4 regions of the Streptomyces sp. NBC_00576 genome follow, and region 3 is predicted to be linked to each of the others. Evidence: riboswitches for the same ligand, from Rfam matches in the RefSeq annotation. Region 3 holds a riboswitch; each other region holds the start of a gene.

Region 1 (4,798 bases), 5.3 Mb from region 3:
CCTTATGGGATAGGCGAGGGCCACGATCAACGTGCAGAGGACCAGGGCGAGCAGGGCCGCCCGGCCGGTCAGGCGGGAGCGGCGGGCCTGGCGCTTGGTCTGGGAACGATAGACGCGGGCCGCCGTCTGCTCGCCGAGCAGCTTGATCCTCGTCGCGGTGGAGAACCGGTCCCGGTCCTTCACGGCCATGTTCCCCGCCTCCCCTGGCGTCTGCGCTTGTACGCGCGCATGTGCGTACGTCCCCGCACACGGTACGGGACCGGGTACGGGGACGTACGTACGACGCTGCCTAAGCCACTACAGCCACTACGGCTGCTCAGCCCTTGAAGCGGGGGAAGGCGCTGCGCCCGGCGTACACCGCCGCGTCGTCGAGGATCTCCTCGATGCGCAGCAGCTGGTTGTACTTGGCGACGCGGTCCGAGCGGGCCGGGGCGCCGGTCTTGATCTGGCCGCAGTTCACGGCGACGGCGAGGTCGGCGATGGTGACGTCCTCGGTCTCGCCGGAGCGGTGGGACATCATGCACTTGAAGCCGTTGCGCTGGGCCATCTCGACGGCGTCCAGGGTCTCGGTCAGCGAGCCGATCTGGTTGACCTTGACGAGCAGGGCGTTGGCCGAACCCTCCTCGATGCCACGGGCGAGGCGCTCCGGGTTGGTGACGAAGAGGTCGTCGCCGACGATCTGGACCTTGTCGCCCAGCTTGTCGGTGATGGTCTTCCAGCCGTCCCAGTCGTCCTCGTACAGCGGGTCCTCGATGGAGATGAGCGGGTACGCGGAGACGAGCTCCTCGTAGTACTCGGTCATCTCGGCGGCCGTGCGGGACTTGCCCTCGAACTCGTACTTGCCGTCCTTGTAGAACTCGGACGCGGCGACGTCGAGCGCGAGCCCGATCTGCTCGCCGGGCACGTAACCGGCCTGCTTGATGGCCTCGATGATGAGGTCGAGCGCGGCGCGGTTGGACTCCAGGTTCGGCGCGAAGCCGCCCTCGTCGCCGAGACCGGTGGACAGGCCCTTGGTCTTCAGCACCTTCTTGAGGGTGTGGTAGATCTCGGCACCCCAGCGCAGCGCCTCGGAGAAGGACTCCGCGCCGATCGGGGCGATCATGAACTCCTGGATGTCGACGTTGGAGTCCGCGTGGGATCCGCCGTTGAGGATGTTCATCATCGGAACGGGCAGCAGGTGCGCGTTCGGGCCGCCGAGGTAGCGGAAGAGGGGGAGGTCGCTGGCCTCGGAGGCGGCGTGGGCGACGGCGAGGGAGACGCCGAGGATGGCGTTGGCGCCGAGGGAGCCCTTGTTGTCGGTGGCGTCCAGGTCGAACATGGCCTGGTCGATCAGGCGCTGCTCGGTGGCGTCGTAGCCGACGAGCTCCGGGCCGATCTGCTCGATGACGGCGAGGACGGCCTTCTCGACACCCTTGCCGAGGTAGCGGTTGGGGTCACCGTCGCGCAGCTCGATGGCCTCGAAGGCTCCGGTGGAGGCGCCGGACGGGACGGCGGCACGACCGGTGCTGCCGTCATCGAGGCCGACCTCGACCTCGACGGTGGGGTTGCCTCGCGAGTCGAGGATTTCCCGGGCTACGACGACGTCGATGGACGGCACGAGCATCTCCTTATGGAATGTGACGCGGGTACGCGGGGCTGCTGGGCCTCGCGAGTACGGGGCCGCGGCGGCTCCGCGATGATGAGCCTAACCGGCTCCGGGGGATCAGCCAGCCGTCCGACCACCCCATGGACGGAACATGGACGGAACCCAGGGTAAACATTGTTCCCCATGGGAACAAAAAGCCCCGCCCCGGTGCGTACGGGGGAGAACGCACCGGGGCGGGGAGCCCGTGGGGGACGGGGGTGGCCCTCACGAGGCCCTCACAATGGAGGGCACGGATGTGAGAGCGCTGTGGTTCACCTTCGAGCCGACTGTTTCTCGTACTGTCTGGGGGAGGCGTCGGCGGGCAGGTGACCGGGATCAGCGTGGTTCAGCTGTGTCAGCTGAGGTGCAGCTGCTGGCCCGGGAAGATGAAGTCGGCGTCGTCGATGATGTCCTTGTTGAGCTCGAAGAGCTTCACCCAGCCACCCTTGACGTCGTGCGCCTCGGCGATCGCGCTGAGGCTGTCGCCCGTGACGACCTTGTACTCGCCGTCGCCCTTCTTGACCTTCTTGCCGGTCGGGGTGGTGACGGTCTTCTTCGCGGCCGGCCGCTCCTGCGAGCGGGAGGCCTGCTGGTTGTCGGTGGAGCGGGTGGCGGTCTCGCTGGAGCCACTGGAACTGCTTGAGTCACTGGAGCTGCTGGAGCTGCTGGAGCTGCTGGACGAGTTGTCACTCGTACCCGCACCCGTGCTGCTGCTCGCACCGCCGTCGTAGGAGGCGCCGGACAGGCCCGTACCGCAGACCGGCCAGGCACCCTTGCCCTGGCCCGCGAGGACCTTCTCGGCGATGGTTATCTGCTGCGACTTGGAGGCCTGGTCGGCGGTGGAGGCGTACGCCGTGCCGCCGTACGCGGCCCAGGTCGAGGCGGAGAACTGCAGGCCGCCGTAGTAGCCGTTGCCGGTGTTGATGGCCCAGTTGCCGCCGGACTCGCACTGGGCGACCGTGTCCCACTCGGCGGAGGTGGCGGCGGAGGCGGAGCCGACCGCCAGCAGCGGAGCGGCGACGGCGGCACCGGTCACGCCGGCGATGGCGACGACGCGGGTGGCCTTGGACGGACGACGGTGCTTGCCCTTGCCGGAAAACAGCATGAAACATCCCCTCACCGACGCCTGCGAGGTGAGCTGTCGGGTTCGGGCCGGTTGAGTTGCCCGGCCGTACGCCCCTGTCGGGCGGCGTACGGCTTCACCCCAAGCCGCTCCGGACAAGTGCCCGGTGCGGCGCCTACCTTGGGTCCCCCGCTCCTGCCTACGGCGCTTGATAGCGACGACTGTTCCCGTACGGCCGTTGGCAGGATTCGGCGTTGCGACCGGCGGGGCCCACTGTGGCGGGCGATGACGACCGTAAACAGCTGATCCTCTGAAATACAAAGACGATCAGGGCTTCTGAGATCTATCTCTCACCGCATCCATAACGGACATTCAGCACGAAAGCGTGACGCGAACTCCGGCTACTTTTGCCCTAGTTCCTCACCGACAACAAGGGTCTGACCGGGGATGATGAGGTCCGGGTCCGTGCCGACGGAATGCTCGTTCTCGGCGAAGAGCCCCGACCATCCGTCCGCGAGGCCGAGGGAGCCGGCGATGCCCCACAGGGTGTCCCCGGCCCGGACGGTGTACGAGCCCTCGGCGTCACCACGGTGACGGCCGGTGCCGCTGGAGGTTCCGGTGTCGGTGCCACCGACCTCATTTCCAGCACTCTGACCGGAGTTGCCCTGCTCTTCACCCTTTGTCGCACCTATGGGCGAACTGTCACTTTCCTGCGAGTCATCCGTGCCGGGCGACGAGGAGGAAGGAGACGGCGAGGCGACAGATCCGGCGGAGTCGACGGAGTCGGTCGTCGCCGCGACGGACGGCGACGGGGACTGAGAGGACCCGGAGGACTTGCCCGAGACCGAGGAGTCGGCGGAGGACGCGGAGTCGGTGGAGTCGGTGGAGGGGGACGCCGGGGGCGTGGGCGACGCCGAAGAGGAAGAAGAGGAGTCGGCGCCGGAGCCGGAGCCCGAACCCGAACCCGAACCCAAGCCCAGGCCCAAACCGGAGCCGGAGCCGGAGCCCGACTCCGAGGCCGAGCCCGACCCCGAGGCCGAAGAGCCACCCTCGACCACGCCGGTGTCGACGTTGGCCGAGCCGGCGTCCTTGCCGAGTCCGGACAGCAGCGCGCAGGCCTCCCAGGCCCCGGCCCCCTGGTCGGCGAGTACCTTCTCGCCGACGGCGATCTGCTGCGAACGGCTGGCCTGGTCGGCGCTCGGGGCGTAGGCAAGGCCGCCGTACTTCTCCCAGTCCGCCTGGGTCAACTGGAGCCCGCCGTAGTACCCGTTGCCGCTGTTGGCACTCCAGGCGCTGCCGCTCTCACACTCCGCGACCCGGTCCCAGGTGGTACCGCTGGCCGCACTCGCACCGGATGCGGCGAGCAGCGGAATGGCGATGGCGGAGCCGGTCACGCCGGCCGCGACCAGTAGAGCCGGGGCCTGACGGGGGCGACGGTGACGACCGTTCCCGGAGAGCATGCGGTTGCCTTTCGCGAGACAGCGGGGGCCAGTGCGACGGATGACGCAGGGCATCGCACTAGTGCACGAACCTATCGACTGACGATCACTTGTCACAAGTTCATGCCGCACAGATCACGTGAAGATCACATTGTTGAGGGAGCGTCACCTTGCCGTGATCTTCTACGTCGCCACTGGCCGGGTATGCCCGGATTCGCGAACCGGTGTGAACTCGACCGGCAGGGTGCGCAGTCCACGCATGATGAGCCCGCCCCGCCATCTCAACTCGGTCGGGTCTGCAGCGAGTTGCAGGTCGGGGAGGCGGGTGAGGAGGGTGGCCAGCGCGCTGCGTCCCTCCAGCCGGGCGAGCGGGGCGCCGAGGCAGTAGTGGATGCCGTGGCCGTATCCGAGGTGCTGGTTGTCCCGGCGGCCGAGGTCGAGGGTGTCCGGGTCGGCGAACCGGGCCGGGTCCCGGTCCGCGGCGGCGAGTACGACGAGGACGGGATCGCCGGCCGCGATGTCCTGCCCGCCGATGCTGAGCGGCCGGGTGGCGAAGCGCCAGGTGGCCAACTCGACGGGACCGTCGTAGCGCAGGAGTTCCTCGATGCCGGTTTCGAGGAGGGAGGAGTCCTTGACGGCGAGGGAAGCCTGGAGGCGGGCGCGTTGCTCGGG
Region 2 (4,798 bases), 8.1 Mb from region 3:
GATGATGTTGATGCTTGAGCGTGCCTGTTCGGATCTGTGGGGACATGATGCTGGAAATTGCCGGAACCGGTCGTACGTGGCTTCTCTCGGGGCCCACGAGCAGTTACGCCGTCCATCTCACCGAGGACGACGAACTGCTGCATCTGCACTGGGGCCCGCGGATCGCCCTCGCCGACGCGGAGGCGCTCGCCGTCCGGCCCTTGCCGGACTACTGGCCCTTCGAGTCTCCGCTCGACGGTCGCGAGGAGTACCCGGTCGAGGGCGGCCCCCGCTTCGTACGGCCCGCGCTGTCCGTGCGGACCGACGAGCGCCGGGGCACCGAGTGGCGCTTCGAGGCGTACGAGAGCGAGCGCGGCGACGAGGGGGACGAACTGCGGCTGCGGTTCCGTGACGCCGGGCTGGCGATCACGCTCCACTACCGGATGCGCCACGACGTGGTCGAGCGCTGGGCGACCCTCACCCATGACGCGTCCGACCCGACCGGCCCGCTGGAGCTGCTCCGCGCGGACTCCGCCACCTGGACGCTCCCCGAGCGCGACGGCTGGCGTCTCTCCCAACTGCACGGACGCTGGGCCGCCGAGTCCCAGCTCGTGAGGACGGACCTCACCTACGGTGAGAAGGTCATCGGCAGCCGGCGAGGTCACACCGGGCACCAGCACCTGCCCTGGATGGCGCTCGACACCGACGCGACCGAGGAGCACGGCGAGGTGTACGCGTGCGCGCTCGGGTGGTCGGGGTCGTGGCGGATCGCCGTCGCCCAGTTGCCGGACGCGCGCGTGCAGATCACCGGCGGCGCCGGATACGACGACTCGGGCCTGCTGTGCCTGGCGGCGGGCGAGTCCTTCACCACGCCCGTCTTCGCGGGACTGTGGACCGACTTGGGGCACGGCGGGGCGAGCCGGGCGTGGCACGCGTACCAGCGCGCGTTCGTCGTGCCGGACGCGGACCGGGATCGGCCCGTGCTCTACAACTCCTGGGAGGCCACGGAGTTCGACATCTCCGAGGAGCAGCAGGGGACGCTGGCCCGGCGGGCCGCCGCGATCGGCGTCGAGCTGTTCGTCGTGGACGACGGCTGGTTCGGGGCCCGCACCAGCGACCGGGCCGGCCTCGGCGACTGGACGCCCAACCCGGACCGCTTCCCGGCGGGCGTCAAACCGCTCGCTGACTACGTGCACGCCCTGGGGATGCAGTTCGGCATCTGGGTCGAGCCCGAGATGGTCAACCCGGACAGTGACCTCTACCGCGCGCACCCCGACTGGGTGCAGTTCCAGTCGGGACGAAAGCGGACGGAATTCCGCAATCAGCTCGTACTGAACCTCGCCCGCGAGGATGTCCGGCAGTACCTCTGGGAGCAGCTCGACGGGCTGCTCTCCAGTGCTCCCATCGACTACGTGAAGTGGGACTTCAACCGCTGCTTCACCGACGCCGGCTGGCCCGGTGAGGACTACCCGCAGCGTCTGTGGGTCGACCATGTGCACGGGCTGTACACCCTGCTGGACCGCCTGCGGGCGGCGCACCCCGATGTCGCCTTCGAGTCCTGCTCGGGCGGCGGCGGCCGGATCGACCTCGGTGTCCTCGCCCGTACGGACCAGGTGTGGACCTCCGACAACACCGACCCGCTGGACCGACTCGCTATCCAGGAGGGCTTCAGTCAGATCCATCCGGCGCGGGTCATGGCGGCGTGGGTCACGGACAGCCCGAACACCCAGCTCAACGGCCGGGTCAGCTCGTTGCGGTTCCGTTTCGTGAGCGCGATGGCCGGGGTGCTCGGCGTCGGCGGGGACCTCACCCGGTGGGCGGAGGAGGAGCTGACCGAGGCCGGGGAGTGGGTGGAGCTCTACAAGGAGATCCGGCCCGTCGTGCAGCGCGGCGACCTCTACCGGCTGCGGCGCCCGGCCGGTGGACTGAGCGCGGTGCAGTACGTGCTGGCGGGCGAGAGCGTCGTCCTCGCCTGGCTCCAGGCGCAGCACCACGGCGAGCCGGTTCCGGCGCTGCGGCTGCGCGGACTCGACCCTGCAGCTGAGTACGAATGCCGCGAAACGGGCGAAGTTCATCGAGGTGCCGTGTTGTTGCACAGCGGCTTGCGAACCGGACTGAAGGGTGACCTCGATGCGGCAGTTTTCCGACTTCGTCGCATCTGATGCTTCTGCTCCTTATGGGGTATTTGTTCCAACTCGCTTGGGAATAAGGGTTGCTGTGAATCGGGCTAGTGAGCAGCGTCATATTCGTGACCGTGTGTCGCCGTCATGTTCACGTAATTTCGGCGTGTTTTAAGGGAGTTCGCGGGACGGAAAGATCCAGAATTCACGGACGGTGACCGGGAATTCTGGGGAGGATCACAGGAAACCCGTACACAGGGAACCCGAGGCTTGTTTCCGTGCGTCTTGGTCGCTTACGTTCGCCCCCAATCCGGACGGACGCCCAATCCTGCCGCCGCCCGGATCCCGCCTCGAACACCCGAGAACGGCAGGAGCGGGGGACCCACAGGTAGAACGCCTGCTCCGGTCTCCGGAACAGGCTTGGGGTTAAGTCACGTTCAGGCGTGGCCGGACATCTCCAGTCCGCACCCGACAGCTCACCTCGCAGGCGCCGGAGAAGGAATTCGCCATGCCCGCGAAGGGTAAGCACCGCCGTCCGAAGTCCCAGCGATTCACCCGCTCGATAGCCGTCGCCGGAACCGGTGGAGCGGCTCTCGCTCTGCCGTTGCTGGGAGCCACCGGTGCCCACGCGGCCACGGCGGAGTCCACGGTTCAGTCCGTGTCGTCGCTTTCGGAAATGGCCAAGTCCGTAACGGCCAAGTCGGTAACGGCCGAAGCCGTTTCCGCGAAGACGGAAAGGGCCGCGAGGAAGGCGGGCGTCAGGACCTATTCGGTCCAGGCAGGCGACTACCTCTCGAAGATCGCGCAGGAGCAGAGCGTCAGCGGCGGCTGGAAGAAGCTCTACTCGGACAACCACACCGCCATCGGCGCCGACCCGAGCCTGATCCACCCCGGTCTGAAGCTGACGATCGGCAAGAAGGCCGCGTCGACCGCGTCCACCTCCTCGCCTTCCTCGTCCTCTTCGTCCTCTTCGTCCTCTTCGAATTCCACGCAGACGGCGACATCGTCCCAGCCGGTCACCGAGAGCGCGACGGCCCAGACCTCGACAACGACCGAGGCCGCCGACACCGGCAGTTCCGGCGGCTTCACCCTCCCGGTGGCCGGCGCCACGATCGGCACCGGGTACCACGTGGCGGGCAGCATGTGGTCCAGCGGCTACCACACGGGCGTCGACTTCGTCGTCCCGACCGGCACCTCCCTCAAGGCTGTCGGCGCCGGCACGGTCGTTTCCGCGGGTTGGGGCGGTGCGTACGGCAACCAGGTCGTCATCCAGCTCGCCGACGGCTACTACGCCCAGTACGGCCACCTCTCCCAGCTCTCCGTCTCGGCCGGCCAGACCGTGACCGAGGGTCAGCAGATCGGCCTCTCCGGTGCCACCGGCAACGTGACCGGACCGCACCTGCACTTCGAGATCCGCACCACCCCGGACTACGGCTCCGACGTGGACCCGGTCGCGTACCTCCGCTCGAAGGGCGTCGCCGTCGGCTGAGGCGCACGCTCAGCCAGGACATCCGCCGAAGGCCGGACCCCGATTCCCGGGTCCGGCCTTCGGCGCGTTCACGTGTGCGTGTGCGGGTGTGATAGTGAACTCCCTAACTGTGCAAGCGCTTTCTCCCTCAAGGAGCCGCCTCGTGACGACCACTCGCAGAACCTTCGGAGTCCTGGCGGCGGGCGCGGCGCTCACCGCGCTCGCCCCGGCCACGAGCGCCGGTGCCGCCACGTGCGGACGCCTCATCGCTCGCGACGACTTCCGGCACGGGCTCGGCCAGTGGGCCCTCGAACTCCAGGACGGCGGCAACGTCACGGCGGCCCGAGGCGTCCTGGAGGTCGATGTACCGAGCGGCGCGACCATCTGGTTCAAGCGCAGGCTGCAGGGCCCGTATGTCATCGAGTACACGGCGACACCGGTCTCGGCGGGCGGGGTGAACGACCGGGTCTCCGACCTGAACAACTTCTGGAACGCCGTCGACGTACGCTCCCCGGACGACCTCTTCGCCACCCGGCGCAGCGGCGCCCTCGCGGAGTACGACTACCTCAGGACGTACTACGTCGGCTACGGCGCCAACACCAACACCACGACCCGGCTGCGCCGTTACGTCGGCGAGGCCGGTGTGCGCCCCTTGATCTACGACTACGCGGAACCGCTGCTCGTCCCGAACGAGCCGTATCGGGTGCGGATCGTCTCGGCCGGTTCGACGGTCCGCTGGTGGAACAACGGGCGGCTCGTCTTCGACTACAGCGACCCGGACCCGTACACGGCTGGGCACTTCGCCTTCCGTACGACGTGGAGCCACTTCCGGATCACCGACTTCAGCGTCCGTGAGCTGCGTCTTCCTGTTATTCCGGGTTGACCAATACTTGACGAGTGGCTTATCTCACCGCGAGTCAACCCCTTCCTACGGTCGCGTAGCTCACATCGGAAGGTGAATCATGCTCTGTTGTGGCAGACGATTCGAAGAATGACAGCAGAGCGGTGATCGGGTCGTACGTGGCGGTGGGGGACAGCTTCACCGAAGGCGTCGGCGACCCCGGCCCCGACGGGGCGTTCGTCGGCTGGGCCGACCGGTTCGCGGTACTGCTCGCGGACCGGCGACCCGAGGGCGACTTCGACTACACGAACCTCGCGGTACGCGGGAGGCTGCTCGACCAGATCGTGGCCGAGCAGCTTCCACGCGCCAGGGAGCAGGCGCCGGACCTGG
Region 3 (4,798 bases):
TGACAAGCGTGGATGACGAATGTGCACGAGAACCAGGAGGGGCAACGTGTCCAGGATTTCCAGACGTTCACTGCTCGGATACTCGGGTTCGGCTGCGGCGGGGGCCGTCCTTGTCGCCGGCGAGCAGACGCAGGCCGCCGCAGCCACGGAGGCGACGGAGGCCACGACCGCGGCGGCTTCCGAGGCGGCTGTGACCTTCCCGAACGGCGCCGAGTTCCATGCCGGCGCCTCCCTCGACCTCGATTCGAGCCTCCAGCTCACCTTCAGCCTCCAGATTCAGACCGACGCGCAGCACATGATCACTCCGATCATGATCGCGGATGCCCTCAACGAGATCGCTGCCTCCCGCGGCTGGCCGGCACTCACCTTCTACGGCAGACCGGCCGAGGCCCCGCTCACCTGACTTCGGCCCGAGGCGACAGCGAAAACCCCGTGGAACGAGCTGCTCCACGGGGTTTTCGCTGTCAGCGAGCACCCCGCCGAAGTCCTCGCGTCGCACTCTGTACGTCCTGTACATTTTTTACGGAAGCCACCGAGGAGGCGCGCGCCATGAACGACATCGACGACCCGTCAGCCCGCTACGTCCTGCCCGAGTTCACCGAACGCACCAGCACCGGGAGCCGGACACTGGATCCGTACTCGAAGCTCCTGGAGGAGCGGATCGTCTTTCTCGGGACGCCGGTCGACGACATCTCGGCGAACGACGTGATGGCACAGCTCATGCATCTCGAATACCTGGCGCCCGACCGCGACATCTCGCTGTACATCAACTCCCCCGGCGGCTCGTTCAGCGCGATGACGGCGATCTACGACACGATGCAGTTCGTCACCTGCGACGTGGAGACGATCTGCCTGGGCCAGGCGGCCTCCGCGGCGGCCGTGCTGCTGGCCGCGGGTACGCCGGGCAAGCGCAGCGCGCTGCCGGGGGCCCGGGTGATGATCCACCAGCCCTCACTGTCCGAGCCGGTCCACGGGCAGGTGAGCGATCTCGCCATTCAGGCCCTGGAGTTGGGCCGGGTCCGTAGCCTGCTGGAAGAGCTGCTCGTACGGCACACCGGCCAGAGCCCGGAGCAGGTCGCCGCGGATATCGAGCGGGACAAGATCCTGGACGCGCAAGCCGCTCTGGAATACGGGCTGGTGGACCGGATCGTGCCCAGCCGCAAGTCCTCGCACCCCACCCCCGGCACGAGGTGAGCCGCCGATGCTTCCGCCCGAACTGCCTCCGTTGCCCGCCCTGACTCGCGCGGAGGGCGAGCTGATCGACCGTTACCTCGAAGTGGCCGATCTGCTCGGCCGTATCAACCCGGCCTACCACGGGGACACGTACCGCGGGCTGCGGGCCGCACAGGCACTGGTCGCCAAGGCGGTGGCGTTGCGGGACGCGCTGGAGCTGATGCATCAGCGGGGCGAGACGGAGGTGCACGCGGATACGCTGGCGCGTGCGCTGCGCGTCCTCGACGGGGAGCGCCGCACGGCGCGTGTCACCGTTCCGCGTGAGCCCGCCAGTTGACGCATCCGGCCCGCGGGCCCGTATCGGGCGGGCCGACGTGTCCCGGCGACGGGCTTGTCCGGAACAGACCGGGAAGTGACTGGAAGCCGCCCCCCGTTCGGAGTAGTCGCAGGTCCCCCAAAGGGGCCATACGGGTGGCGCAAGGCGTGTAGTTCGCAGCCGGAATCGGGACGCTCCAGCGCTGGTCCAAGGGTGCGCGACCCCCTCGAAAGTCCTTCGGAAGTACGGGTGTCCACCCGAATGGGTCAGCGGTGAGTAACGCCACAAAGCCCCGATTCCATTGGGATTTTCCTACTTCCATGAGCCAAGATCCCTTCCTGACGACAAGCCCCCGCCACAAGAGGCGGGGCGATCCGGGCGGACGCCGAATCCTGCCGCCGCCCGGATGACCGGTCGACAGATGTGCATCGGCAGGAGTGGAGGACCCAAGCACGACGGGTCGCCGGAACGGTCACGCCATGACCGGGCCGAGCAGCCCTTGGGGTGAAGCCGCGTCAGCGGCCGGGCAACTTCGCCAGCCCGAATCCGACAGGTCATCCTTCACAGGCGGCTGACGAAGGGTTTCGCATGTCTGCGCTCAATCGTGTCCCGTCGATGATGAGCAGGGCCGGGACGGCCTCCGCTCTCACCCTCGCCGCCGTGGGCGGCAGCCTGGTGCTCCCAGGCGTCGTGACCGACGCCGCGGCAATCACACCGCCGACGAAGGCACTTCAGATCGCGGCCTCCAAGAAGGGCTCCCCGTACAAGTACGGCGCGGCGGGACCGAAGAAGTTCGACTGCTCCGGTCTTACGCAGTATTCGTTCAAGAAGGCGGGCAAGTCCCTGCCGCGTACGGCGGCGGCCCAGTACAACAAGACCAAGCACATCTCCGCAAAGAGCCGCAAAAGCGGAGACCTGGTCTTCTTCCACTCGGGCTCGAACGTCTACCACGTGGGCATCTACGCCGGAAAGGGAAAGATCTGGCACTCCCCGAAGACCGGGGACGTCGTGAAGCTCCAGAAGATCTGGACGAAGAGCGTCTGGTACGGCCGGGTCAGCTGACCTGCCCGGGGCGGGGCCGCCTGGAGCGGCCGCCCCGCCCCGGGGCCCCGCGCCGACGCAGCGACCACAGCGTCCGCGCCCCGAGGTACAACACATAGGCCCGCCCCGCAGTTGCAGTGCGCGGAAGAGCGCGGGCACCGCCGTGAGCACGGCGGCGACACCGGCGACACCGGAGACGGCCAGCACGGTGTGCACAAGCAGCCCGCCGCTGACCCCCAGCGCGCACACGACCCCGGCTCGGCGGGAGACGAGGGCGTTGCGCACGACGACGGTGAAGGCGGCGCCCGGCGTGGCGACCATGCCCGCGGCGCGACCCCGGTGAAGGCGACTGGATACGCATTAAGCAGTTGTTGAGTCTCAGCCATGGCCCACTGGCCCCTGGGAACCGCAGGATGTACGACCCCACGCGGGCCGCCGAGTGTCTCGGCTGCACGCCGTCCGCGCTCTCGCAGCAACTCGCGAAGCTGTCGCGGGAAACGAGCGCCGCGCTGCTCGTACGGCATCACCGGGGCGCCCGGCTCACACCGGCGGGCGAGCTGTTGGTGGTGCGGGCCCGCCGGGTGCTGGGCGAGCTGGACCGGACCCGGCACGAACTGGCCCGGCTCACCGGTCTGTCGGGCGGCGCACTGTGTCTCGGCACGTTCCGGGCGGCCGGCGACCTCCGGCGGACGATCTCGGTCGTCCGCCGCACCGACGAGACCGCGCCCGTGGCCGACGCGTTCCGCGCCCTGCTGCGGGGCGCGTTCGGGCGTGCGCACAGCAGCGGCACCGGCAGCGGGACATGGCGCCGACCGTTACGGCTCCTGCTGGCCCGCCGCTGTCACCGGGGGCCTGCCCGGGGCCGCCGGGGCCGCCGGGGCCGTCCAGGGAAGTTCGATCGACACCGTCTTGCCACCCTCTCGGGTGGGCCGGACGCGCAGTTTGCCGCCCGACTCGGCGGTCAGCCAGCGGATGATGACCATCCCTCGGCCGTTGTCCTGCTGGACGGCGGCGGGCAGTCGCTTGGGGAAGCGCGGGTGACTGTCGGTCACTCCGATGCGCAGGTTCTCGTCACGGTCGAGGGCGATGTCCACCGTGAAGGTGGGCGACAACCCGAAGGTGTGCTGTACGGCGTTGGTGGCGAGTTCCGAGACGATCAGGCGGATGGTGTCGGCGGCTTCGGTGTCACCCGGCAGGCCCCATTCCGCCAGCACATCGGCCACATATGCGCGGGCGGCGGAGACCGAGGCGGGATCGCTCGGCAGAGTGACGGATGCTTCCAGGTGGTCTGCCATGGCGAGGTCGTCCCTTTCCCACGGAACCGGAGCCCGACACGGAGCGGCTGGTTCGAGTACGGTCCCGGACTGGTGCTTCGCGCCAGACTGCCATTCCCACGCCGGTCACGGGACGCGATCCACCAAGATATGCATATATCTGTCGCTCAAAGCGGTGAACTCTGCGACCCCAGAGCGTATTTGGGTGGCTCATTAGGAGTAAGGAGTGGCCCATGCAGTACGGTCCCGCGGTGCGCCGCCGAAAACTGGGTGGCGAACTGCGCGCGCTGCGCGCCAGGGCCGGCCTCACGAGCGGTGAGGCGGCCCGCCTGGTGGGCTGGCACCAGTCGAAGGTGAGCCGGATCGAGACCGGCGCGAGCGGGGTGAAACCGGCGGACGTACGGTTACTTCTGGACGCGTACCAGGTCCCGGACGGCGAGTCGCGCGAACTGCTGCTCGTACTGGCGGGCGGTGACGAAGGCGGCCGGCACCACTGGTGGCACGCCTACCGTGGCGTACTGCCGCCCACCTACCGGGACTTCATCAGCCTGGAGTCGCAGGCCAGCACGATGCGCACCCTGGAGACCTCGGTGGTCCCGGGGCTGTTGCAGACCCCGGAGTACGCCCGGGCGATGACCCGGGCCGCCGTGGACGGCCTGGAGGAAACCCGGCTCGACGCCCTGGTCGAGGTACGCCTGGCCAGGCAGGACGTGTTGCGTTCGGATCCGCCGCTGGCACTGAGCGCGGTCCTCGACGAGGCGGTGCTGCGCCGTGAAGTGGGCGGTCCCGAGGTGATGACGCGTCAGTTGGGGCGCCTGGTGGAAGCGGCCCGGCTGCCCCAAGTGCAACTCCAGATCCTGCCGTTCGCCGCAGGGGCATACATCGGCATCACAGGCCCTTTCGTTATCTTCTCCTTTCCGAGCACTTCTGACTTGGATGTGGTTGTTCTCGACCAGATGATGAGTAGCCTCTACCTCGAACGGAAAGAAGACCT
Region 4 (4,798 bases), 4.4 Mb from region 3:
ACTCGCCCGAGCGGCGGGCCGCGCGGCTGGCGGCAGGCAAGCCCGAGTACCCGCTGAAGGTGACGGTGAGCGGATCCGGGGAACTGGACCCGGCCGCCAACTTCTGGCACACGGGCGGCGAGAAGGTCGTGTACACGACGGACAAGGGCGCCGAGCAGGCCCGGCGGGCGAACCTCGGTGCCAGTGTGCACATCGTCTCCCTGGGCCCCGGCCCGCTCGACTGGCGGGCGCTTCTCGAACACCTGCACGATGTGCGAGGTGTGCGGCGCCTGATGGTCGAGGGTGGCGGCACCGTCCACACGCAGCTCCTCCAACAGGGCCTCGCCGACGAACTCCAGCTCGTCCTCGCGCCCCTCTTCGTCGGCGACCCCGACGCCCCCCGCCTCTTCGGCCCCGGCGGCTACCAGGGTGGCCGGCTCCGGCTCACCGAGACGCGCCGGATCGAGGACGTCGTCCTCATGCGGTACGAGCCCACCGCCCCCGGCGCCGGCCCGCTCGCCTCCGCCGCCGACCGGCACTGGCTGGCACTGGCGTGCGAACTGGCGGAGCGGTGTCCGCCGTCGCGCACGGCGTTCAGCGTCGGCGCGGTGGTGGTCGCCGCCGACGGTACGGAACTGGCGCGCGGGTACTCCCGGGAGGGCGGCGACCCGGTCGTGCACGCGGAGGAGGCGGCGCTCGCGAAGCTCGACCCGGCCGACCCCCGGCTCCCGGCGGCCACCGTCTACAGCAGCCTCGAACCCTGCGCCCGCCGCGCCTCCCGCCCCGCACCCTGCGCCCGGCTGATCCTCGACGCGGGCGTACGCCGGGTGGTGACCGCCTGGCGCGAGCCGGACACCTTCGTGGTGGCGGCGGACGGGAGCGGGCTGCTCGTGGGGGAGGGCGTCGAGGTCGTCGTACTCCCCGAGTACGAGGAGCGGGCCAAGGCTCCCAATGCCCACCTGCCGGGATGACGTGCCGCGCCGTGCCGTGCCGTGCCCCTCATCGAAGCCCCCGATTCAAACGTGGTGATCAGCGTCCCGCAGATGGCGTATAGTTGTGTTCAGCGGCGCGGGGTGGAGCAGCTCGGTAGCTCGCTGGGCTCATAACCCAGAGGTCGCAGGTTCAAATCCTGTCCCCGCTACTGAAGGCCCAGGGCCGGAAACCAAGAGAATTGGTTTCCGGCCCTGAGTCATTTCCCCGGTCGTTCCTCGACCGTTCCCGGCAGCTTCTTAGCCCGGTCGGTCCACCTGGCTCGCCCGGCGCACCCGCTCCCGGAAACCTGGACAGGACGCGGTGGGGCGGATGAGCCGGCGGGAGACGAGACAAGTGGCGCGGTCGGCGGGAGAACCGGAGGCGGTGGTGATCTCCCGGGTGCGGACCCTCGTCAGCGTCCTGCCCGCGCTCCTGATCGTCACCGGGATCGTCTACGACTACGCCACCCCGCGCGACTTCACCGCGGTCCCCTTCTTCACGGCCGCCCCGCTCATCGCCGCCCCGCTCTCCTCGTTGCGCACAACGGTGGTCACCAGTGCCGCCGCCCTCGTCGCCGCGTACGTCGTCCACCTCCGCCTCGGGTTCGCCGCGAACGCCGACTCGATCACCGAGACGGTCACCGTGGCCACGGTCGCCGTCCTGGCGGTCGTCATCAACCAGGTCGTGCGCCGGGGCGACCGGCGCCTCGCCTCGGCCCGCGAGATCGCCGAGGCCGCGCAACGCGCCGTACTGCCCCAGCCGCAGGCGCGTATCGGCGGTTTCGAGATCGCCGCCCGGTACGAGGCCGCCCAGGAGGGCGCCTTCATCGGCGGCGACCTGTACGCGGTGCAGGACACCGCGTACGGCGTGCGGGTTGTCCTCGGGGATGTGCGCGGCAAGGGGATGGGGGCGGTGGCGGCCGTCGCCGTCGTCATCGGGGCGTTCCGGGAGGCCGCCGAGCAGGAAGCGACCCTGGAGGCGGTCGCCCAGCGGCTGGAACGGGCCCTCGCCCGCGAGGGCACCCGGCGCGACGGGCTCGAAGCCGCCGAGGGTTTCACCACCGCCGTCCTCGCCGAGCTCCCGCACGGCGACGGGATCGTACGCATCGTCAACCGCGGCCACCCGCCGCCGCTGCTCCTCGCCGCCGACGGCACCCTGCGCACCCTCGACCCGGCCGAACCCGCGCTGCCGCTCGGCATGGGTGACCTCGGCACCTGGCCCGACCGTGCGGAGGAGACCACCTTCCCCGGTGGCGCGATGCTGCTCCTGCACACCGACGGGCTGTCCGAGGCCCGCGACGAGCACGGCGCCTTCTTCGACCCGGCCGCCCGGCTCACCGGCCGCGTCTTCCGCACCCCGGCTACTCTGCTCGCCGCCCTCGCGGACGAGGTGCGCCGGCACACGGGTGGCGGCACCACGGACGACATGGCGCTGCTCGCCGTACGACGGCCGTGACATCGGTTCTCAGTGATTGTCACCAAAGGTGACTGAATGATCTCACTGCGCATAACATCTGACACACCGTCAAAACTGATGAGTCACTTACGGCATGGTCAACTCGCCCGATTTTCACCGGTGGTGACCCAGAAAGTCCTCGGGAAAAGGGTTAACGATCAACGGGAACAGCTTGGAATCCGGTGGCCAGGTCTATTAACGTTCGATAACGCAGCGCGGTTGTCCCAGCCGTCACAAGAGTCGGCTCCGTGCGCACGCGCCGAATCCCGCAAGGGAACCGGGGAACCATCCCTTGGGGTGAATCGCTCGTCCGCCTCCGTGGCAACACGGCAGGTATACGCGCGTAGGAGACCTTCCTGCTCCGAACCCGTCAGCTAACCCGGTAGGCGAGAAGGAAGGAAAGGAGCACGCCCACGTGGCGTCAAACCCGGCTGCCCCAGAGGCCCCGTTCGTGCCGAGTCAGCGCAGCAGCGAGACCGAGGACGGGAAGATCCCGACCTTCGGCTTCGGCGGCCGCACCGACGAGGGCCCCTGGGAAGAGTGGAATCCCACCGCGGACTCCACCCGACCCGTTCGCGGCCGGCACCGCGTAGGCAAGCAGCGCGGCGGAGGGCTCGCCCGCAGTTCCACCGTTCTCGGCGTCGGCGTCATAGCCGCTGTCGGCGGGGCCGGCATGGCCACCGCGCAGACCGGCAAGCCGCCGGTCTCCATCTCCATCCCCGACCTGCCGTCCGTCGGCTCGCCCTTCGCGAGCGACGACTCGGACCCCGAGCCCCAGGGCTCCGCCACCGCGCTCAGCAGCGTCGGCGTGACCACCGAGGAGACCGAGCAGGGCACCAGCGACGCGGGCGAGGCCCTGCGCGCCCGCATCATCCTCCAGGCCGAGCGGCAGAAGGACCAGGCCGAGGCCAAGGTCCAGCGAGCCGCCGAGGACGCCGCCGCGAGGAAGGCCGCCGCCGAGGCCGCCAAGGTGAAGCGCGAGGCCGCCGAGAAGATCGCCGCCGAGAAGAAGAAGGCCGCGGAAGCCGCGGAGGCGAAGAGGGAGGCCGCGCGTCTCGCCGAGCTCGCCAAGCAGTACACGCTGCCGACCTCGTCGTACACGATCACCTCGACGTTCGGCCAGGCCGGCTCGCTGTGGTCCTCCGGCTACCACACCGGCCTCGACTTCGCCGCGCCCACCGGCACGCCGCTCAAGGCGATCCACAGCGGCACTATCACCGAGGCGGGCTGGAGCGGCTCGTACGGCTACCGCACGATCCTCACCCTCGACGACGGCACCGAGCTGTGGTTCGCCCACCAGTCGTCGATCAACGTCAGCGTCGGCCAGAAGGTCGCCACGGGTGACGTCATCGGCCGCGTCGGCGCCACCGGCAACGTCACCGGGGCCCACCTCCACCTGGAGGTGCACACCAGCAGCTCGGACAGCGCCGGCATCGACCCGATGGCGTGGCTGCGGAGCATGGGCCTGAACCCGTAGGACAGGGGCTACACAGTCCCTGATCCGTTCCTGTGAATTGCTGCAACGAGGCCCGTGGCGGGAAATCTTCTCCCGTACGGGCCTCGCCGCCGTCCCGTGCTCTGACGGGCTAGGAGCGGTACGGGTTGTAGGCCGGGTACGGAGTCACCGGCCCGTACCCCTGTTGTCCGTATCCCTGCTGCCCGTACGGCTGCTGTGCGTACGGCTGTTGCCCGTACGCCGGCCAGGTGACCGGGAGTACGGGAGCCGGTGCCGGTGCGATCGTGCGCGCCGCGTGGTCCAGGGCCGGGCGGGCCACCGCCCTGCGCTGCCACAGCTCGCCCAGCAGCTCCTGCTCCCGGACGACGAAGTCGGTGCCCGCGCGGCCGAGGCGCCCCCGGTGGCGCAGGAACGCGAGTGAGGTGGCGTACGCCTCGTACTGCGCCACCTCGCGCGCCGCCGGCCTGCCCAGGTGGCGGCGGGCGTACTCGCGGGCGAGGCGGCGGGCGCGCATCGAGCCGAGGGCGTACGGCTCGGCCGGGGCCAGCCAGCCGGCCAGCGCGTACGCCGGCAACTCGGCGCGCACGGTACGCAGTTCGCGCTGGCGGGTCCAGATGACCAGCCAGGTCAGCAGCCCGAACGCGGGCAGCATGAACGCGGCGTACACCGCGATGAACCCGTACTCCCCGAAGGTCGACGAGCCGTTCCAGAAGGCGTGCATGCTCATCGCGAGCAACAGCCCGGACAGCGGCAGCAGCACCCGGCGGACGTGCTGGCGCTCGCCCGACAGCGCGGAGATCCCGAAACCGATGCCGGTGAGGACCGTGAACAGGGGGTGCGCGAACGGCGACATGACGACGCGTACGAAGAAGGTCGCCGCGGTGACCGAGGCGATCCCGGTGTCCCCGGTGAGCTGGTCGGTGCCGAACGCGGTGC

What was found. A riboswitch is a leader RNA that binds a small molecule or an ion and turns the genes downstream of it on or off. The one in region 3 is predicted to bind cyclic di-AMP.
Region 1: it holds a riboswitch for cyclic di-AMP, as region 3 does, so the genes downstream of both, OG734_RS17970 (transglycosylase family protein) here and OG734_RS41735 (C40 family peptidase) in region 3, are expected to answer to the same signal.
Region 2: it holds a riboswitch for cyclic di-AMP, as region 3 does, so the genes downstream of both, OG734_RS06105 (M23 family metallopeptidase) here and OG734_RS41735 (C40 family peptidase) in region 3, are expected to answer to the same signal.
Region 4: it holds a riboswitch for cyclic di-AMP, as region 3 does, so the genes downstream of both, OG734_RS21930 (M23 family metallopeptidase) here and OG734_RS41735 (C40 family peptidase) in region 3, are expected to answer to the same signal.

What each region holds. Positions count from the first base shown of each region.
Region 1 is NZ_CP107780.1:4,239,332-4,244,129, forward strand. It holds gene OG734_RS17960 (FtsB family cell division protein) at 1-189, opposite strand, end outside; gene eno (phosphopyruvate hydratase) at 317-1,597, opposite strand; gene OG734_RS17970 (transglycosylase family protein) at 1,980-2,729, opposite strand; cyclic di-AMP (ydaO/yuaA leader) riboswitch at 2,733-2,904, opposite strand; gene OG734_RS17975 (transglycosylase family protein) at 3,089-4,147, opposite strand; gene OG734_RS17980 (cytochrome P450 family protein) at 4,310-4,798, opposite strand, start outside.
Region 2 is NZ_CP107780.1:1,444,906-1,449,703, reverse strand. It holds gene OG734_RS06110 (alpha-galactosidase) at 48-2,141, shown strand; cyclic di-AMP (ydaO/yuaA leader) riboswitch at 2,436-2,604, shown strand; gene OG734_RS06105 (M23 family metallopeptidase) at 2,608-3,588, shown strand; gene OG734_RS06100 (DUF6250 domain-containing protein) at 3,731-4,450, shown strand; gene OG734_RS06095 (SGNH/GDSL hydrolase family protein) at 4,573-4,798, shown strand, end outside.
Region 3 is NZ_CP107780.1:9,538,019-9,542,816, reverse strand. It holds gene OG734_RS41750 (hypothetical protein) at 47-403, shown strand; gene OG734_RS41745 (ATP-dependent Clp protease proteolytic subunit) at 550-1,194, shown strand; gene OG734_RS41740 (hypothetical protein) at 1,202-1,510, shown strand; cyclic di-AMP (ydaO/yuaA leader) riboswitch at 1,872-2,074, shown strand; gene OG734_RS41735 (C40 family peptidase) at 2,078-2,551, shown strand; partial or broken gene OG734_RS41730 (LysE family transporter) at 2,595-2,916, opposite strand; partial or broken gene OG734_RS41725 (LysR family transcriptional regulator) at 2,944-3,207, shown strand; gene OG734_RS41720 (ATP-binding protein) at 3,346-3,825, opposite strand; gene OG734_RS41715 (helix-turn-helix domain-containing protein) at 4,038-4,798, shown strand, end outside.
Region 4 is NZ_CP107780.1:5,116,378-5,121,175, reverse strand. It holds gene OG734_RS21945 (dihydrofolate reductase family protein) at 1-950, shown strand, start outside; tRNA gene OG734_RS21940 (tRNA-Met) at 1,047-1,120, shown strand; gene OG734_RS21935 (PP2C family protein-serine/threonine phosphatase) at 1,282-2,406, shown strand; cyclic di-AMP (ydaO/yuaA leader) riboswitch at 2,654-2,810, shown strand; gene OG734_RS21930 (M23 family metallopeptidase) at 2,822-3,883, shown strand; gene OG734_RS21925 (PrsW family intramembrane metalloprotease) at 3,993-4,798, opposite strand, start outside.